3 regions of the Agrobacterium vacciniicorymbosi genome follow, and region 1 is predicted to be linked to each of the others. Evidence: riboswitches for the same ligand, from Rfam matches in the RefSeq annotation. Region 1 holds a riboswitch; each other region holds the start of a gene.
What was found. A riboswitch is a leader RNA that binds a small molecule or an ion and turns the genes downstream of it on or off. The one in region 1 is predicted to bind cobalamin.

Region 1 (5,439 bases):
CCTGAAAGGTTGCCACGCCCAGCCGGTCGAACAGGCTCTTGCCGTCCTCATCCGACTGGCTGGCAAAGGCAGTTGCCGTCACCATCGCCGCCGGCTTTAAACGACCGAGCGTCTCTTCCAGAAACCGGATCGCTTCATTGTCTTTCAAACCGCTGACGAAGATCGGCAAAGGGGCAAAGCCGCGCTCGCGAAGCGCTGCATAAAGCGCGTCGATGGGAGCGACATCGGCGGCCATCAGCATGGAGCGGTAAAACAGGATTGGTAGCAGGGGTGCACCATTTGCAAAGCCATTCAGCGCAGCATTGAGGTCAACGACGCCTTCATCGGGCTTGTAAAATCCGCTTTTTGGCAAGGGCTCTGCTGCCATGTCCGGCCAGCCTTCCCCCCGCGCAAAGGCCGCAAGTCCTTTTGCAACCCGGTCCATATTCTCAGGCCCGCCTTCCCGGAAGAAAGACAGGATTTTGAACTGCGTCGGCAGATCGACTGTGGAGGCAGCCTCAAGCTTCTCATCGCGCTCGCTGCATTCCCCCGGCAAAAGCACCAGCTTGATACCGCGCCGCCGCGCCATTCTCGACAATTCGTCCACGCCGTAACGCCAGCGGTCGGCGCCGCCGAGAATCCGGATAAGGATCAGCTTGGCATGTTCCGCCGTCTTTTCGATCCACAGATCGAACGACATGGGATGGCGAAGTTCGGAGAGGTTGGCGGAGAGGAGCGAGACCGACCCATCCGTACTGCGCTGCCATCCACGTTCCAGCCCACCCAGATCGCTGGCCGAAAAGGACAGCACCACCACATCCGCCTGACCCTGGTTGAGATCAACCGGCTCGATCAGGTCGTCCAGAGACGAGGATGTGGTGGCGAGGATGTGCATAGATCAGGCCGCCAGCATCCGCTCGATCTTTGCGCGGTCGAGACCCTTTTCGCCGATCACCACCAGACGGCTGCGGCGCACCTCGCCGGACGCCCAGGGGCGGTCGAAGTAATGGTTGACGCGTGAGCCAACCGCCTGCACCTGCAACCGCATCGGCTTGGACGAGACCTCGACAAAACCCTTGATGCGCAGCACGTTTTCAGAGGCCGCCGTTTCGGAAATGCGAGCAGCCAGTGCATCGGCATCCGTCACGGCACCCAGTTCCACGACGAAGCTGTCGAACTCGTCGTGATCGTGGTCTTCTTCCTCATCGTGATGGGTGTGGCGGTTTTCGATATCCTCTTCCACCGCAAGGCCAAGTCCGATCAGCACGGCAGGATCGACGGCACCATTGGACGCAACGACGATCTTCGCAGCCTTCGGCAGATGCGCATTGATATGCGCCTTGGCGCGCTCCAGACCTTCGGCATCCAGTAGATCACCCTTGGTCAGAACGATGAGGTCGGCGCAGGCAATCTGGTCCTCGAAGACTTCTTCGACCGGATCGTCATGGTCAAGTGCTTCGTCATTCTGGCGCTGGGCGGCAAGCGCCTCCAGATCATGCGAGACCATACCTTCGGCAAGGGCTGCGCCATCGGCCACGGCGACCACGGCATCCACCGTCACCCGGCTTTTGATCGCGGGCCACTGGAAGGCCTGCACGAGTGGCTTTGGCAGAGCAAGCCCCGACGTTTCGATCAGAATATGCTCGACGCGCGGCTGACGGCTCAGAATCTGTTCGATGGCGGGTTGGAAATCATCGGCCACGGTGCAGCAGATGCAGCCATTGGCCAGTTCAACGATGTTTTCCTCCGGGCAGCTTTCGATGCCGCAGCCCTTCAGAATTTCGCCGTCGATGCCGACATCGCCGAACTCGTTGACGATAATCGCCAGCCGCTTGCCCTCGAGCTTTTCCAGAAGGCCGCGCAAAAGCGTGGTTTTTCCCGCGCCCAGAAAGCCGGTGATGATGGTGCAGGGAACGCGATCGAGCGTTGTCATGATGTCTCCTCGGTGAAATGCAAAGGGGGAATGCGCGACACAAGGCCACGCTTCAAACTATCGGGGCGTCCGCGCCAGGGCATCAACCCATCCGGTGCTTCGGCCAATAAGCGCGCGCCAGTCATCAGGTCTGCGGCATCATCTTCGGTCAGTCCGCCGAACATATAGGACCAGCCGTCGGCGCTGCGCATGGCGGCGCTGAGGCCACGCTTGCAATTGGCAAGGCAATTGACGCTGCGAACGGTCACGCCTTCACTCGCTCCAAGCGCTAAGGCAGCCTCCGTCAGAAGCGCGCCGGGGCGGGGGTCTGCATTCGGTTCGGCTTCGGACCGGCAGCTGCGGCAGACGAAGACCACGACGCCGGGTGCGGTGTCACGGTCCGTCTTTTCGGTCTGGCTGGTCGATGTCGCTGTAATATCCAAGGGTCTGCTTTCCGCGCCTTCAAAATGTCTCAGGGGTGCGGATATCGAAAACGGAATGCGGGACACGCACAACCATCGTTCGAACAACCGGCTGACCGGAGCACCCCGCCCGGCAGACGTTTTTCCTGAAACGGCAGGTCTCCTGGCTTGCGGCTTCGACACCCTTGCGCTGCCTTCCCGGATTGTCATCCAGTGGCGTTCAGCGCGGGCTCACCGCTTACAGTTGCGGGGGCAGCCACGGATTTGTCCGCTCAAGCGAAATGCACCGTGTTCCCTCTTAGCTTTTCCCGTTGCCGGAAAAAGACCGTCAGTCCTTAACCCTTATGCCCTGCGATGCTTTTGTGTCAATGCCGCGCATCATTGCCGCGGCACGCGTTTTGGTTATAGTCGCCGCTTTGAAAAAGCATGAGACCCGGAAGGACCAGCCGCCATGACCCGCGACATCAGCGACAGCGAAGCCGAACGTCACCGCGCCAAAATGGTCAACCGCAAGGCCGTGCAGGATGCTGAAGTCTCGGAAAAGACCATCGAAAAAGGTCTGCTGATGATCAACACCGGCCCCGGCAAGGGCAAGTCCACCGCCGCTTTTGGTCTGGCCCTACGCATGCTGGGCACCGGCAGGCGCGTCGGCATCGTGCAGTTCATCAAGGGCGCATGGTCCACCGGCGAGCAGGGCGCTCTGGCACTGTTCGGCGACCGTGTCGAATGGCGCACCATGGGTGAAGGTTTCACGTGGGACACTCAGGATCTCAAACGCGACGTCGCTGCTGCCACCAAAGCCTGGGAAGAGGCAAAGACGCTGATGGCCGATGAAACCATCGGCCTTGTGGTACTGGATGAGCTCAACATCGCGCTGCGCTATGACTATCTGCCGCTGGAGGAGGTGGTGGAGACCCTGCAGAACCGTCGCCCCGGCCTGCACGTCATCGTCACAGGCCGCAACGCCAAGCAGCCGCTGATCGATGCCGCCGATATGGTGACGGAGATGACGCTGGTGAAACACCACTTCAAGGCAGGCGTCAAAGCGCAGTCCGGCATAGAGTTCTAATTCATGACAGCACGCGTTTTGATGTTTCAGGGGACCGGCTCCGATGTCGGCAAATCGCTGATGGTGGCGGGGCTGGCGCGTGCCTTTACCCGGCGCGGGCTGTCCGTCATGCCCTTCAAACCGCAAAACATGTCCAACAATGCCGCCGTGACCGCCGATGGCGGAGAGATCGGCCGGGCGCAGGCCTTGCAGGCGCGCGCTGCAGGAGTGCCCCTATCCGTACACATGAACCCCGTGCTGCTCAAACCCCAGAGCGAGACCGGCGCACAGGTGGTTGTGCAAGGCAAGGTCATCGGCAACGCCAAGGCTGCGGATTACCAACACATGAAAGCCGGGCTGATGCCGCGCGTGCTGGAAAGTTTCGAGCATCTCAAAACCAAGGCAGATCTGGTGCTGGTGGAAGGCGCGGGCAGTGCATCCGAAGTCAATCTCCGCGCCAATGACATTGCCAATATGGGCTTTGCCCGTGCAGCCGATGCACCCGTCATCCTCATCGGCGATATCGACCGGGGCGGCGTCATTGCCAGCCTCGTCGGCACTAAGACGGTTCTGGATGCAGATGATGCGGCGATGATCGAAGGTTTCATCGTCAACCGCTTCAGGGGCGATCCGAGCCTGTTCGATGAGGGGATGCGGATCATCGCAGACAAGACCGGCTGGAACCAGATCGGCTTGCTGCCGCATTTTGCCGATGCCAGCCGCTTGCCCGCCGAAGATGCACTGGGGCTATCGGCACCGGGACAGAGGAAACCGGGTGCGAAAATCCGCATTGCGGTCCCCATCCTGCCGCATATCTCCAATTTCGATGATCTAGACCCCTTGGAGGCGGAACCGGATGTCGAGTTGATACGGGTGCGCCAAGGAGATGTCATTCCGGCAGATTGCACGCTGGTGCTGCTCTGCGGTTCCAAATCCACGATTGCCGATCTCACCACTTTGAAAAATGCAGGTCTGTATGTGGATATCAAGGCGCATCTTCGGCGCGGCGGTTCTGTGCTTGGTCTATGCGGCGGTTACCAGATGCTGGGCAATAGTGTTGCCGACCCTGATGGGATAGAAGGCGCGCCGGTGACCGTGCAGGGGCTAGGTGTGCTTGACGTCGATACCGTGCTGACCGGCGATAAGAAGCTTGTGTCGGTGACAGGTCGCAGTTTCGACGGCGTATCCTTCACCGGCTACGAAATGCACGTCGGTGTGACAAAGGGGCCCGACGATATCAGACCGTTTTCGACCATCGGCAATCATACAGACGGAGCTGTCTCCCCGGACGGTCGCGCTTTCGGCACTTATATCCATGGTCTTTTCGCAGATGATAACCAGCGCAGCGCATGGCTTCAGCGTCTAGGAGCCGAGCGCTCCGCGCTCAATTACGAGGAGCAGGTCGATGCCGTGCTGGACGGCCTGGCCGATCACATGGAACGGCATCTTGATCTCGATGCGCTGCTGGCTATAGCGCGATAAGGAGTGCTAAGGCTCCCAAAAAGCCGATCAGCAATGCGTCGGCAATACGGGCAAGCTTCAGCGCCCTGCGAATATCAGCAGCCGTCAAATCCCGCCGCCCGCCTTCGCCCATGAAGCGCGCCTCGATCATCTGCCCGCCATAAGAGCGTGGTCCGGCCAGCGCAAAACCCAGTGCACCCGCCATCGCCGCTTCCGGCCATCCGGCATTGGGCGAGCGGTGGTGGCGCGCATCGCGAAACACGGCGCGCATTCCGTTTCGGGGCGAGGCCCCTTTCACAAAACAAGCCGCCAGAATGAAAAGAAATCCGGTGAGACGGGAAGCGGGTAGGTTGACCAGATCATCCAGCCGCGCGGATGCCCATCCAAACGCCTCGTGGCGGGGCGAGCGATGGCCAATCATACTGTCAGCCGTATTGATGGCCTTGTAGCCCGCACCGCCGGCAAGGCCGAGAAGCCCGAGCCATAGCGAAGGCGCGACGATGCCATCAGAAAAATTCTCCGCTAGGCTCTCAATCGCCGCCCGGCACACTGCTGCCTCGTCGAGCTTTTCCGGGTCACGCCCGACGATCATCGACACCGCCTTTCGCCCACCCTCG
Region 2 (5,439 bases), on a different contig from region 1:
CACCGAGACTTTCACCAGAGGGGCCCGGACCAGCGGGTTGATCCAGATGTGGGAGGCCTACCTCCCAATTCAAGAGACGCGCTACCGAAAACGATGCCCATGCCGCAAAGTCGTGTGGCGGCTTAAGATTTGCCTTCGGCAACGGTCATCAGCGCATCGAAACGCGGTTTCGCACGGGCGGGATGGTTGATCGCCTTGTAGCTTTCCGGGAGCGTCGTTTCGCCGACCTTGATCAGCATCACCATGCCCATGCCGTAATGCGGCGAGCATTTGATGCCGTAAAAGCCGGGATGATCGAAGGCGACTTCGATTTCCTCATTGATCTTGCCTTTGAAGCCGGTCGCTCCCTCGGGCACCATGCCGTCGATGGTCGCGGCGTTATGGCTCTTGTTGGTAGCGATGAATTTGACCTTGTCACCCGGATTCAGGTGAAGAAAATCCGGCTCGAACACCATCGAACCTTTTTCACCCCGATTGAGCATCTTCACCTCGAATGTCTCTGCATGCGCGGGAGAAACGGCAAGGCAGGCAAGAAACAGGCTGGCGGAAAGCGTTCGAACAATGCTCATGTTACGGTCCTTGAATTCGATAGGGTCTCATCGCGGGGCGGTCGGTAGCGGATGTGGCAGATGTCCCCATCTTCACGCTCGACATCAACCGCCACACCGAAGACATCGCCGATCAGATCGACGGTGAACACGGCCGATGGCTCACCAAGCGCAACCAGCTTGCCACCTTTCATGACGGCCACCCGGTCGCAGAACATGGCCGCATGGTTGAGGTCGTGCAGGGCGGCAGCAACAGTCAGCCGCTGTTTGCGCACGAGGTGCAGAAGCGCGATCTGATGGCCAATATCGAGATGGTTCGTCGGCTCGTCCAGAAGCAGAATGTCGGGCTTTTGGGCCAGCGCCCGGGCAATATGCAAACGCTGCCGCTCGCCGCCCGACAGCGTGTGCCACATGCGCTTTGCAAGATGTTCGGCGTCCACATCCCGCAGCGCCTGATCCACGATAGCGTCATCATGCACCGACCATGGCGACAAGGCACCGATATGCGGTGTGCGGCCAAGCTCCACGGCCTGACGGGCATTAATCCGCTCCTGCGTTTCCGCCTGTTGCTCAACGAATGCAATGGAGCGCGCAACGTCCCGGCGGTTCATCTCCTGCATCGCCTTGCCATCCAACGTAACCTCGCCGGATTTCGATTTGCGAATACCGCAGAGGAGCGACATGAGGCTCGTCTTGCCAGAGCCGTTCGGCCCGACGATCCCTAAAAATTCACCCGGCCTGATCTCCAGACTGACATTTTTGACGATGTCCACGCCACCGGCAGACCAGCACACATCCTGGGCTGAAAGCATCATACGGCCCTCCGTCGCTGGCTGAGAATGAGAGCGAAAGCGGGTGCGCCGAACAATGCGGTGATGACGCCGATGGGCAGAACCTGGCCTGCGATGATGGTGCGCGACAGAATATCGGCAGCGATCATGAATACTGCCCCCGTCAAGGCAGCAGCGGGCAGAAGAAGACCATGGCGAATGCCGACGATCATGCGTGCGGCATGGGGAATGACGAGACCAATAAAGCCGATGGAGCCGACGATGCTGACCATGATAGCCGTCATCAAGGCGGAAACGCCGGTCAGAACAATGTAGACGCGACGCACGGGTATGCCGAGAGAGGCGGCGGATTCGGAGCCGAAGGTAAAGGCGTCCAGCGCACGCGCATGCCACAGACACACGACGAAACCACCAATCGCGACAGGCAAGGCCAGCCACACATCCGGCCAGCGAACGCCGGACAGATTGCCCAGCAACCAGAACATGATGCCACGTGCCTGTTCGGCATTGGCCGCCTTGGTCACGATGAAGGAGGTCAGCGCGTTGAAGAGCTGCGAACCGGCGACACCTGCGAGAATGATGGCGCTGTTGCCGCTGCCTGCCCGCAAGGCCAGCAGACTGACAAGCGCAAATGCCACGATTGCCCCCAGAAATGCGCCAAGCGGCATGGTCAGCATGCCGGCACCGAAGCCCAGAATGGCAACGCCAACGGCACCGGTCGATGCACCCGCAGAAATCCCGAGAATATACGGATCGGCCAAAGGATTGCGCAGAAGCGATTGAAGCACGACGCCGGACATGGCCAGTGCCGCACCACAGCAGGCAGCCACCACCGCCCGGCTGAGGCGGTAGTTCCAGATGATGCCTTCATCGATGGCATCGAGCGGATAGCCTGCATGGAACACACGGTTTGCGACCGTCTTGGCGACGACATCCATGGGAATGGATGTCTCGCCGATGGCAGCCCCGAACCAGAGCGCCAGAGCCAGACACCCGACCGCCAGCAAGGCGGCACGGGTGAAGATGAAACAAGCACGCATGGCTTACTTGGCAAGGCCGAGCTGGACGACGGCGTCGGCCAGAACTTCGATACCTTCGATGGTGCGGATGGTCGGGTTCATGGCCTGCGCATCCATGGCAACGATGTGCCCCTGTTTGACGGACGGCATCAGGCTCGTGACCGGATCTTCCTTCAGGAACTTCTCCTTGACAACGATATCATCTGCCGGAAACCGCCTGCGGTCCATCTTACCGGCAACAACCAGGGTCGGCTGCGACTTGGCAATGGTTTCCCAACCCACCGTCGGCCACTCTTCCTCGCTGTTGATGACATTCTTGATGCCAAGCGCGGACATGATGTAGCCGGGTGCACCATTGGTGCCCGCAACGTAGGGATCGATATCCAACTCCGCACTGGAGAACCAGAAGACGGCAGACAGCTTGCCATCGGCAGAGGCGATCTTCTTGCGTGCCGCTTCTTCGCGAGCCTTCAGATCGGCCACGAGCTTTTCGCCCCTGTCCTGCACATTGAAGATTTGCGCGAGTTCAGTCACTTCCTGATAGATCAGGTCCATGGTGAAGACGGAATGGCGCACGCCATCGCCACCGCCCGAATTGTCCTTGCCGGTGCAATCGGCAGGCGAGGTGTAAACGGGAATTTTCAGCTCTTCGAACTGCTGCGGCTTGGCGACGATGCCTTCCGGGCCGACATGCCACTGAAACTGGGCCGTGACGAGATCAGGCTTTTTGGCCAGCACGCTTTCAAAACTCGGATCGTTATCGGCCAGACGGTCGATCTTGGCATTGGCCTCTTCATAGCCCTTGATAACTGGGCCAATCCAGACCGCGGTGCCCACGACCTTATCGGCCAGACCGAGCAGATAGAGAATTTCCGTGGTGCTTTGACCGATGGACACCGTACGCTCTGGCGCATGGGTAAAGGTCACGTCGCGACCGCAATTCTTGAAGGTCAGCGGATAGGTCGTCTCGGCTGCCTGAGCCGCAGGCATGGCCGTTGCCATTGCCACAACGGCAAAACTGGCTGCAAAAACCGTCTGTTTGAAACTGAATGTCATTTCCGATAGTCCCCGAAATCGTCAGCGGTCGGCGAGAAGCAGACCAATGTGAACATGTGTCGATGCTCAGTCCGTGAGAACACGGGCAGAGACGATCCGAAACCGGGACATGGCAGATGGAATAAGGCGCTGGCGGGCGCTAGATGCAATCACGACGTCTCCTGTTCCGGGCATCCCCGCCCGTGACTTGGAATGAACTTATGACGGCAGGTCTCCTGGCTCACGGATTTGCGTCTTCACCCACCTTCCCGCGATATTCACCCGCAGTGGCATGACGCTTGGATGAGCGCCAAAGGGTTCGACAATCCGCTTACAGTTGCGGGGGCAGCTACGGCATTGAACCAAGGTTCGCACCGTATTCCCTATTATTCCTCGCGATCACTCGCTCGAAACCGTCGCGTGCAGATAGCCCCATTCAGAAACCGTCGTCAAGCAATGATTGCTGTAATGTTATTACATATCGATTGCAAGATATGATTTCGGAAAAACGGCATGATGGTAACACAAAGCAAAAAGGCCGGAACTTTCGTCCCGGCCATTATTTCACAATTCATCACCGCCCATTCAAGGCAGGGTATAGGCGATCACATAATCGCCGGGCTTCGTGCCGACGGAGCCGTGTCCGCCTGCGACGATGACCACATATTGCTTGCCGTCATTCATGGCATAGGTCATCGGCGTTGCCTGTCCACCTGCGGGAAGACGCGCTTCCCACAGCTGCTTGCCGGATGTCAGATCATAGGCGCGCAAGTAATCATCGACAGCCGCACCGAGGAAGGCAACGCCGCCCTTGGTAATCATCGGGCCACCGATGCCGGGTACGCCGACTTTGAAGGGCAGCGGCAGCGGCGTCATGTCGTAGACGGTACCGTTCTTGTGCTTGTAGGCGACCTCACCCGTGCGCAGATCGGCACCGGCCACATAGCCCCATGGCGGAGCCTGGCAGGGAATGCCGAGCGGTCCGAGGAACGGTCCCATGAGAACGCCATAGGGCGCACCATCATTTCGGTTCAGGCCCTGCTCGCTGCCCTTTTCATCCTGCCCCTTTGCGGGGATCTGGGCGCGCGGCACGAGCTGCGATGTGAAGGCCAGATAGGTCGGCATGCCGAACATGACCTGGCGTTCTGGATCGACAGCGACACTGCCCCAGTTGAAGGTGCCGAAATTGCCGGGATAGATGATGCTGCCGTTGAGCGATGGCGGCGTGTAGCGGCCCTTGTAATTCAGCTGATGAAACTTGATGCGGCATGCCAGCTGGTCGAACATGGAGACGCCCCACATGTTCTTTTCCTGGAGCGGATCAGGCTTGAAGGACAGCGCCGAAGTCGGCTGCGTCGGAGCACTGAAATCTTCGGGGATCGTACCAGATGGCGCAGGCTCTTCGGTCATCGCCAGGATCGGCTCACCACTGCGGCGATCCAGCACGTAGATGTCGCCCTGCTTGGTCGGTCCAACCAGTGCCGGAACAGTCTGACCATCCTTCTTGGTGATGTCGAGCAGCACAGGCTGTGCGGGAACATCCATGTCCCACAGATCGTGATGCACGAACTGGCGCACCCATTTGTCCTGCCCGGTGTTCACATCCAGCGCGACGATGGAGGAGGAGTATTTCTCGACATTGGCACTCCGGCCCATACCGAGCTGATCTGGAACCTGATTTCCGAGCGGGATATAGACGAGCCCAAGCGCTTCATCGACGCTGAAAACCGACCAGCTGTTGGGAGAGTTGGTCGTATAGGTCTGACCCGGCTGAAGCGGCTGGGTCTGGGTGGGGTTTCCCGAATCCCAGTTCCAGATCAAGGCACCGCTGTTGACATCGAACGCTCTGATGACGCCGGACTGTTCCTGCGTCGAATAGTTGTCGTTGACGGCACCGCCGATGATGATCTTGTTGCCAGCAATGGCGGGTGGGGATGTCGAGTAATAATAGCCGGCTGGATTATACTCCATGCCGCTTTCCAGATGCAGCGTGCCCTTGTCTGCAAAGGACGTGCAAACCTGACCGCTTTCCGCGTCGAGAGCAAT
Region 3 (5,439 bases), on a different contig from region 1:
CTGGATTTGACAGCTGGTATGATGCCTTTTCTACCCAGGAAATCCGTGACATGCCGATAAGTTTGGTTATGATCTTAAGTTGTATAAAGAGGATAATCCATGAGCGTTACGGTTGATAGCTCCGAGTCCAGCAAGCGCAGCATTTTTGTCGTTCTTGGACAGGTGGTTTTGATTTCGGTTGTGGCCATGATTGGCTGGAATATTGCGATGCCGGGGCTCGATCCTGCGTTCATGGAAGCGCAGTCGAGGAATGGTCTTCCCTCGCAGCTCTCGATTCTAGCGTTGGGGGTGGGCTCTATTCTGACGGCGTTTGCGCTGGGGCAGATCGTTCGCCTCTTTGTTCCGCGTCTGGAAAACAGCGTGGCGCTGGTCGTGGTTGAGAATATCCTCGCACTGGTTTTGGCCGTGTCGCAGGCTTCTGGCATTGCGCAGATGGTATCGACCATGGGTTTTCTGGCTGATGCCAGTTCCTTTGGCGTGGCGGTCATCGTCGCGTCGCTGGTTGGCGGTGTGGCCGTACTTCTGTTCTTGTCGCGATTTGTCGTTCTACCAAGTCTCGTCGCCGGTTTCTGGATTTTGTGGCTTCTGCCCGCGCTGATGACGCTGCCATCTCAGCTGTCTTCGTCTTTTGAAATGTTGCGAGTTGGCGCTGTCGGCGGCTCGCAGTTTCTGTTGGCAATCGGCATCATTGCTGTCGCGGTCGGCCTGGTGGTCTTTGCCATACGTGCCGTGCTGGGCAATCAGGATAAGAAGGCGGCTACGGGTTCGATACGCTGGATGAATGTGGTCGTTTGGCCTCCCTTGCTTGCGGCAACTGCCAGCAGCTATGTCCTGATGCCGCTGGCCTTTCTGGCGCCGGATTCGCTGCCGGACGCACAGTGGCTGAGGGTTTATGTTTTCGCCGTGACGGCCGTCTTGATTCCCGTTTTCGTTTTTGGCTACCGCCGTTTCTTCGCGAATAGGGGCGTGATCTTACCCCTGACCACAATGCTGATTCTTGCTGCGGTTCAGATCGTTCTGGTGGTTGGCGGAGCCTTTGCAACCGAGCAGATCATGTTGCCACTTCCTTTTAGTGGCACGACCCTGCTGGTCCTGGTCGCCGTGATCTATGCCCTCATTGACGCGCTACGCGCACCCTCGACGCATTAGTCAGGGTGCCAAAAGGCCCTCAACGGGCAGGCGTACTCAACGCCTCTTCCGCCTAGCCTCAACGTTTTCCCCATCTCATTTCTCACAAATCGCAATAAGTCTTGACGGGAAATTAACCTAGTCTACTATATGTAGTGTTCTAGGTTCCTTCGAGTCGCAAGACTTGTGAGGCTAAGATGGGAATACGGTGCGTTCATGATGAGCGTTCAAAAGCCGTAGCTGCCCCCGCAACTGTAAGCGGTGAGTGTCTGTTCCAAAATGCCACTGGGTCATGTCGATCCGGGAAGGTGGGATAGATACGTTGATCCGTGAGCCAGGAGACCTGCCTAGAGCGATTACGTCAACGGGCGGGGTGTCCGGGAGCTATTACGTCTGTTGCGGCATGGAGCCGCGCGTGTCGTGTTCCCGAATGTCCTGCATGAGCTGCTTCGGGGTGAAGTCCATGTCCAGTTTGTTTTTCTTGTCCAGTGCCTTTTCGCGAAGGTGTTCAACACTCGTGTGACTGTCTGCGGGTGGCGTAAGCCGTTCCCGATAGTCTGCGTCTGCCAGATGACGTCGCATCTTTTGTGAGGTGCGGTGCCTGTCGGCCTGTGTTCGCTTCCATTGCCATGTCGTCCACGCGCTTCGTCCGGTTGCGCGTTCGCTCTCGCTTGTCCAATCCCAAGAGGAAATCATGACCATTACCGTCTACAGCAAACCCGCCTGCGTCCAATGCACTGCCACCACCCGCGCGCTGGACCGTCAGGGCATCGATTACAGGATTGTCGATGTCTCCGAGGATGCTGATGCCTATGCGCTGGTGCAGGGGCTGGGCTACCGCCAGGTGCCTGTGGTTATTGCCGGTGAACAGCACTGGGCAGGCTTCCGTCCGGATATGATCGGCGCTCTTGCCTGAGCCTATAGCCGCCTCGCTCCAGCAGGGCGTGCAGCGTTCAGCCAGCCGGGGATGTGATGGGCCTGATCGTTTATTATTCCAGCCGTTCGGAAAATACCCATCGCTTTGTCGAAAAGCTGGGTGTGCGGGCTTTGCGTCTGCCGCTTTCGGCAGATGAGGACGCGCCCGAGGTGGACGGGCCTTACGTGCTGCTGACGCCCACCTATGGCGGCGGAGGGCTGAAGGGGGCGGTGCCCAAGCCCGTGATTCATTTTCTCAACAGTGTTGCCAACCGCAGTCTCATCCATGGCGTCATCGCCGCGGGTAACACGAATTTCGGCGCGGCCTTCGCCTCGGCGGGAGACATCGTATCGCGCAAATGCGCGGTGCCGTTTCTCTATCGCTTCGAGCTTCTAGGCACGCCCGAAGATGTCGCCAATGTCAAACATGGATTGGAACGATTTTGGATACGTTGACCACCATCTCCCCCAAGCCCTCGCAGGGTCATGCGGTGAAATCCACTGAACCGACGCTGGATTACCACGCGTTGAACGCCATGCTGAATCTCTATGATGAGGATGGGCACATTCAGTTCGAAAAGGACCGCATGGCGGCCCGGCAGTATTTTCTGCAACATGTGAACCAGAATACGGTGTTCTTCCATAACCTGCGGGAAAAGCTCGATTATCTGGTCAGTGAGGGATATTACGAGCAACAGGTGCTCGATCAGTATTCCTTCAACTTCGTGCGTGATCTCTTCGATTACGCCTATGCGAAGAAGTTTCGCTTCCCGACCTTCCTCGGCGCGTTCAAATATTACACCAGCTACACGCTGAAAACCTTTGACGGAAAACGCTATCTGGAGCGCTACGAAGACCGCATCTGCATGGTGGCGTTTACGCTGGCGCAGGGCAACGAGCAGCTGGCGCGCGATCTTGTGGACGAGATCATTTCCGGGCGTTTCCAGCCCGCGACGCCGACCTTCCTCAATGCGGGCAAGAAGCAGCGCGGCGAACTCGTGTCGTGCTTCCTGCTGCGGGTGGAAGACAATATGGAATCCATCTCGCGTGGCATCAATTCTGCCTTGCAGCTCTCCAAGCGCGGCGGCGGTGTGGCGCTGTCGCTTACCAATATTCGCGAGGCCGGTGCGCCGATCAAGCAGATCGAAAACCAGTCTTCCGGCATCATTCCGGTCATGAAGCTGCTGGAAGATGCGTTTTCCTACGCCAACCAACTGGGCGCGCGTCAGGGGGCAGGGGCAGTCTATCTCAACGCCCACCACCCGGATATCATGCGTTTTCTGGATACCAAGCGCGAGAATGCGGATGAGAAAATCCGCATCAAGACATTGTCGCTCGGCGTGGTCATTCCCGATATCACCTTCGAACTCGCGAAGAACAACGAGGATATGTACCTCTTTTCGCCGTACGATATCGAACGCGTCTATGGCGTGCCTTTTACCGAAATCTCGGTCACCGAAAAATACCGCGAGATGGTGGCCGACAGCCGCATTCACAAGAAGAAGATCAAGGCCCGTGATTTCTTTCAGGTGATTGCGGAGATACAGTTCGAAAGCGGTTATCCCTACATCATGTTCGAAGACACGGTGAACCGGGCCAACCCGATTGCCGGACGTATTTCCATGAGCAATCTATGCTCGGAAATCCTGCAGGTCAGCGAAGCCAGCACCTACAATGAAGACCTGTCCTATGACCAGATGGGCAAGGACATCTCCTGCAATCTCGGTTCGCTGAACATCGCCTCCACCATGGATTCGCAGAATTTTGGCAAGACCATCGAAACCTCCATCCGGGCGCTGACTGCGGTCTCTGACATGAGCCACATTTCCTCCGTTCCCTCGGTGGAAAAGGGCAATGACGACAGCCACGCCATTGGGCTTGGCCAGATGAACCTGCACGGCTATCTGGCCCGCGAGCGGATTTATTACGGCTCGGAAGAAGGCGTCGATTTCACCAATATCTATTTCTATACGGTCGCTTATCACGCCATTCGTGCGTCTAACCGGCTGGCGGTGGAGCGTGGCCAGAGCTTCAAGGGGTTCGAGAACTCCAAATATGCGTCCGGCGATTATTTCGAGAAATATGTGACGCAGGAATGGAAGCCTGCGACGGCACGCGTGGCAGAACTGTTCGAAAAGGCTGGCATCGCCATCCCGACGCAGGAAGATTGGAAGGCCCTGAAACAGGCCGTGATGGAGGGCGGCCTTTATAACCAGAACCTTCAGGCCGTGCCGCCCACAGGCTCCATTTCCTACATCAACCACTCGACCTCTTCGATCCATCCCATTGTTTCGAAAATCGAAATCCGCAAGGAAGGCAAGATCGGACGCGTCTATTATCCCGCCGCCTATCTCAGCAACGATAATCTCGAATATTATCAGGATGCCTATGAGATCGGGCCTGAAAAGATCATAGATACCTATGCTGCCGCCACGCAGCATGTGGATCAGGGCCTGTCGCTGACGTTGTTCTTCCGCGATACCGCCACCACCCGCGATATCAACCGCGCCCAGATCTATGCGTGGAAGAAGGGCATCAAGACCATCTACTACATCCGCCTTCGCCAGATGGCTTTGTCCGGCACGGAAGTGCAGGGCTGCGTATCCTGTACGCTGTGATCGACAAGGAAAAGACCATGAACATGCAAATCAAACCGATCAACCGTATCCGCGCCATCAACTGGAACCGTATGGAGGACGACAAGGATCTGGAGGTCTGGAACCGCCTGACATCGAATTTCTGGCTGCCGGAAAAGGTGCCGCTGTCCAACGATATCCAGTCCTGGGCTACGCTGAAGCCGGAAGAGCAGCAGCTGACCATCCGCGTTTTCACCGGGTTGACACTGCTTGATACGATCCAGAACGGTGTCGGCGCTATCAGGCTCATGGCGGATGCGACGACCCAGCATGAGGAGGCGGTGCTGTCCAACATCTCCTTCATGGAAGCCGTGCATGCGCGCTCCTATTCCTCCATCTTCTCCACGCTCTGCTCGACGCCCGATGTGGACGATGCTTATCGCTGGTCGGAGGAAAATGAGTTCTTGCAGCGCAAATCAGCGCTCATCATGCGCGAATATGATAGCGGCGATCCGCTGAAGAAAAAGATCGCCAGCGTCTTTCTCGAAAGCTTCCTGTTCTATTCCGGCTTCTACCTGCCGATGTTCTGGTCGAGCCGGGCCCGGCTCACCAACACCGCCGATCTCATCCGCCTCATCATCCGCGACGAGGCCGTGCATGGCTATTACATCGGCTATAAGTTCCAGCGCGCGCTGGAGCATCTGGACGAGACCCGCAAACAGGAGATCAAGGATTTCGCCTTCGACCTGCTGCTGGAGCTTTACGACAACGAGGCGAAATACACCGAAGCGCTGTATGACGGCGTCGGTCTGACCGAAGA

Region 2: linked by a shared signal. The riboswitch ahead of ABUK73_RS14780 (ABC transporter substrate-binding protein) and the one ahead of ABUK73_RS21820 (DUF1636 family protein) in region 1 are both predicted to bind cobalamin.
Region 3: linked by a shared signal. The riboswitch ahead of nrdH (glutaredoxin-like protein NrdH) and the one ahead of ABUK73_RS21820 (DUF1636 family protein) in region 1 are both predicted to bind cobalamin.

What each region holds. Positions count from the first base shown of each region.
Region 1 covers NZ_JBETMF010000017.1:89,861-95,299, forward strand. The annotation lists gene cobN (cobaltochelatase subunit CobN) at 1-874, opposite strand, end outside; gene cobW (cobalamin biosynthesis protein CobW) at 878-1,915, opposite strand; gene ABUK73_RS21820 (DUF1636 family protein) at 1,909-2,334, opposite strand; cobalamin riboswitch at 2,450-2,658, opposite strand; gene cobO (cob(I)yrinic acid a,c-diamide adenosyltransferase) at 2,765-3,382, shown strand; gene ABUK73_RS21830 (cobyric acid synthase) at 3,386-4,843, shown strand; gene cbiB (adenosylcobinamide-phosphate synthase CbiB) at 4,830-5,439, opposite strand, start outside.
Region 2 covers NZ_JBETMF010000008.1:241,419-246,857, forward strand. The annotation lists gene ABUK73_RS14765 (pseudoazurin) at 123-569, opposite strand; gene ABUK73_RS14770 (ABC transporter ATP-binding protein) at 566-1,363, opposite strand; gene ABUK73_RS14775 (FecCD family ABC transporter permease) at 1,360-2,379, opposite strand; gene ABUK73_RS14780 (ABC transporter substrate-binding protein) at 2,383-3,360, opposite strand; cobalamin riboswitch at 3,603-3,826, opposite strand; gene ABUK73_RS14785 (glucose/quinate/shikimate family membrane-bound PQQ-dependent dehydrogenase) at 3,979-5,439, opposite strand, start outside.
Region 3 covers NZ_JBETMF010000009.1:65,725-71,163, forward strand. The annotation lists gene ABUK73_RS15190 (hypothetical protein) at 100-1,149, shown strand; cobalamin riboswitch at 1,274-1,493, shown strand; gene ABUK73_RS15195 (hypothetical protein) at 1,516-1,824, opposite strand; gene nrdH (glutaredoxin-like protein NrdH) at 1,823-2,044, shown strand; gene nrdI (class Ib ribonucleoside-diphosphate reductase assembly flavoprotein NrdI) at 2,101-2,499, shown strand; gene nrdE (class 1b ribonucleoside-diphosphate reductase subunit alpha) at 2,487-4,661, shown strand; gene nrdF (class 1b ribonucleoside-diphosphate reductase subunit beta) at 4,679-5,439, shown strand, end outside.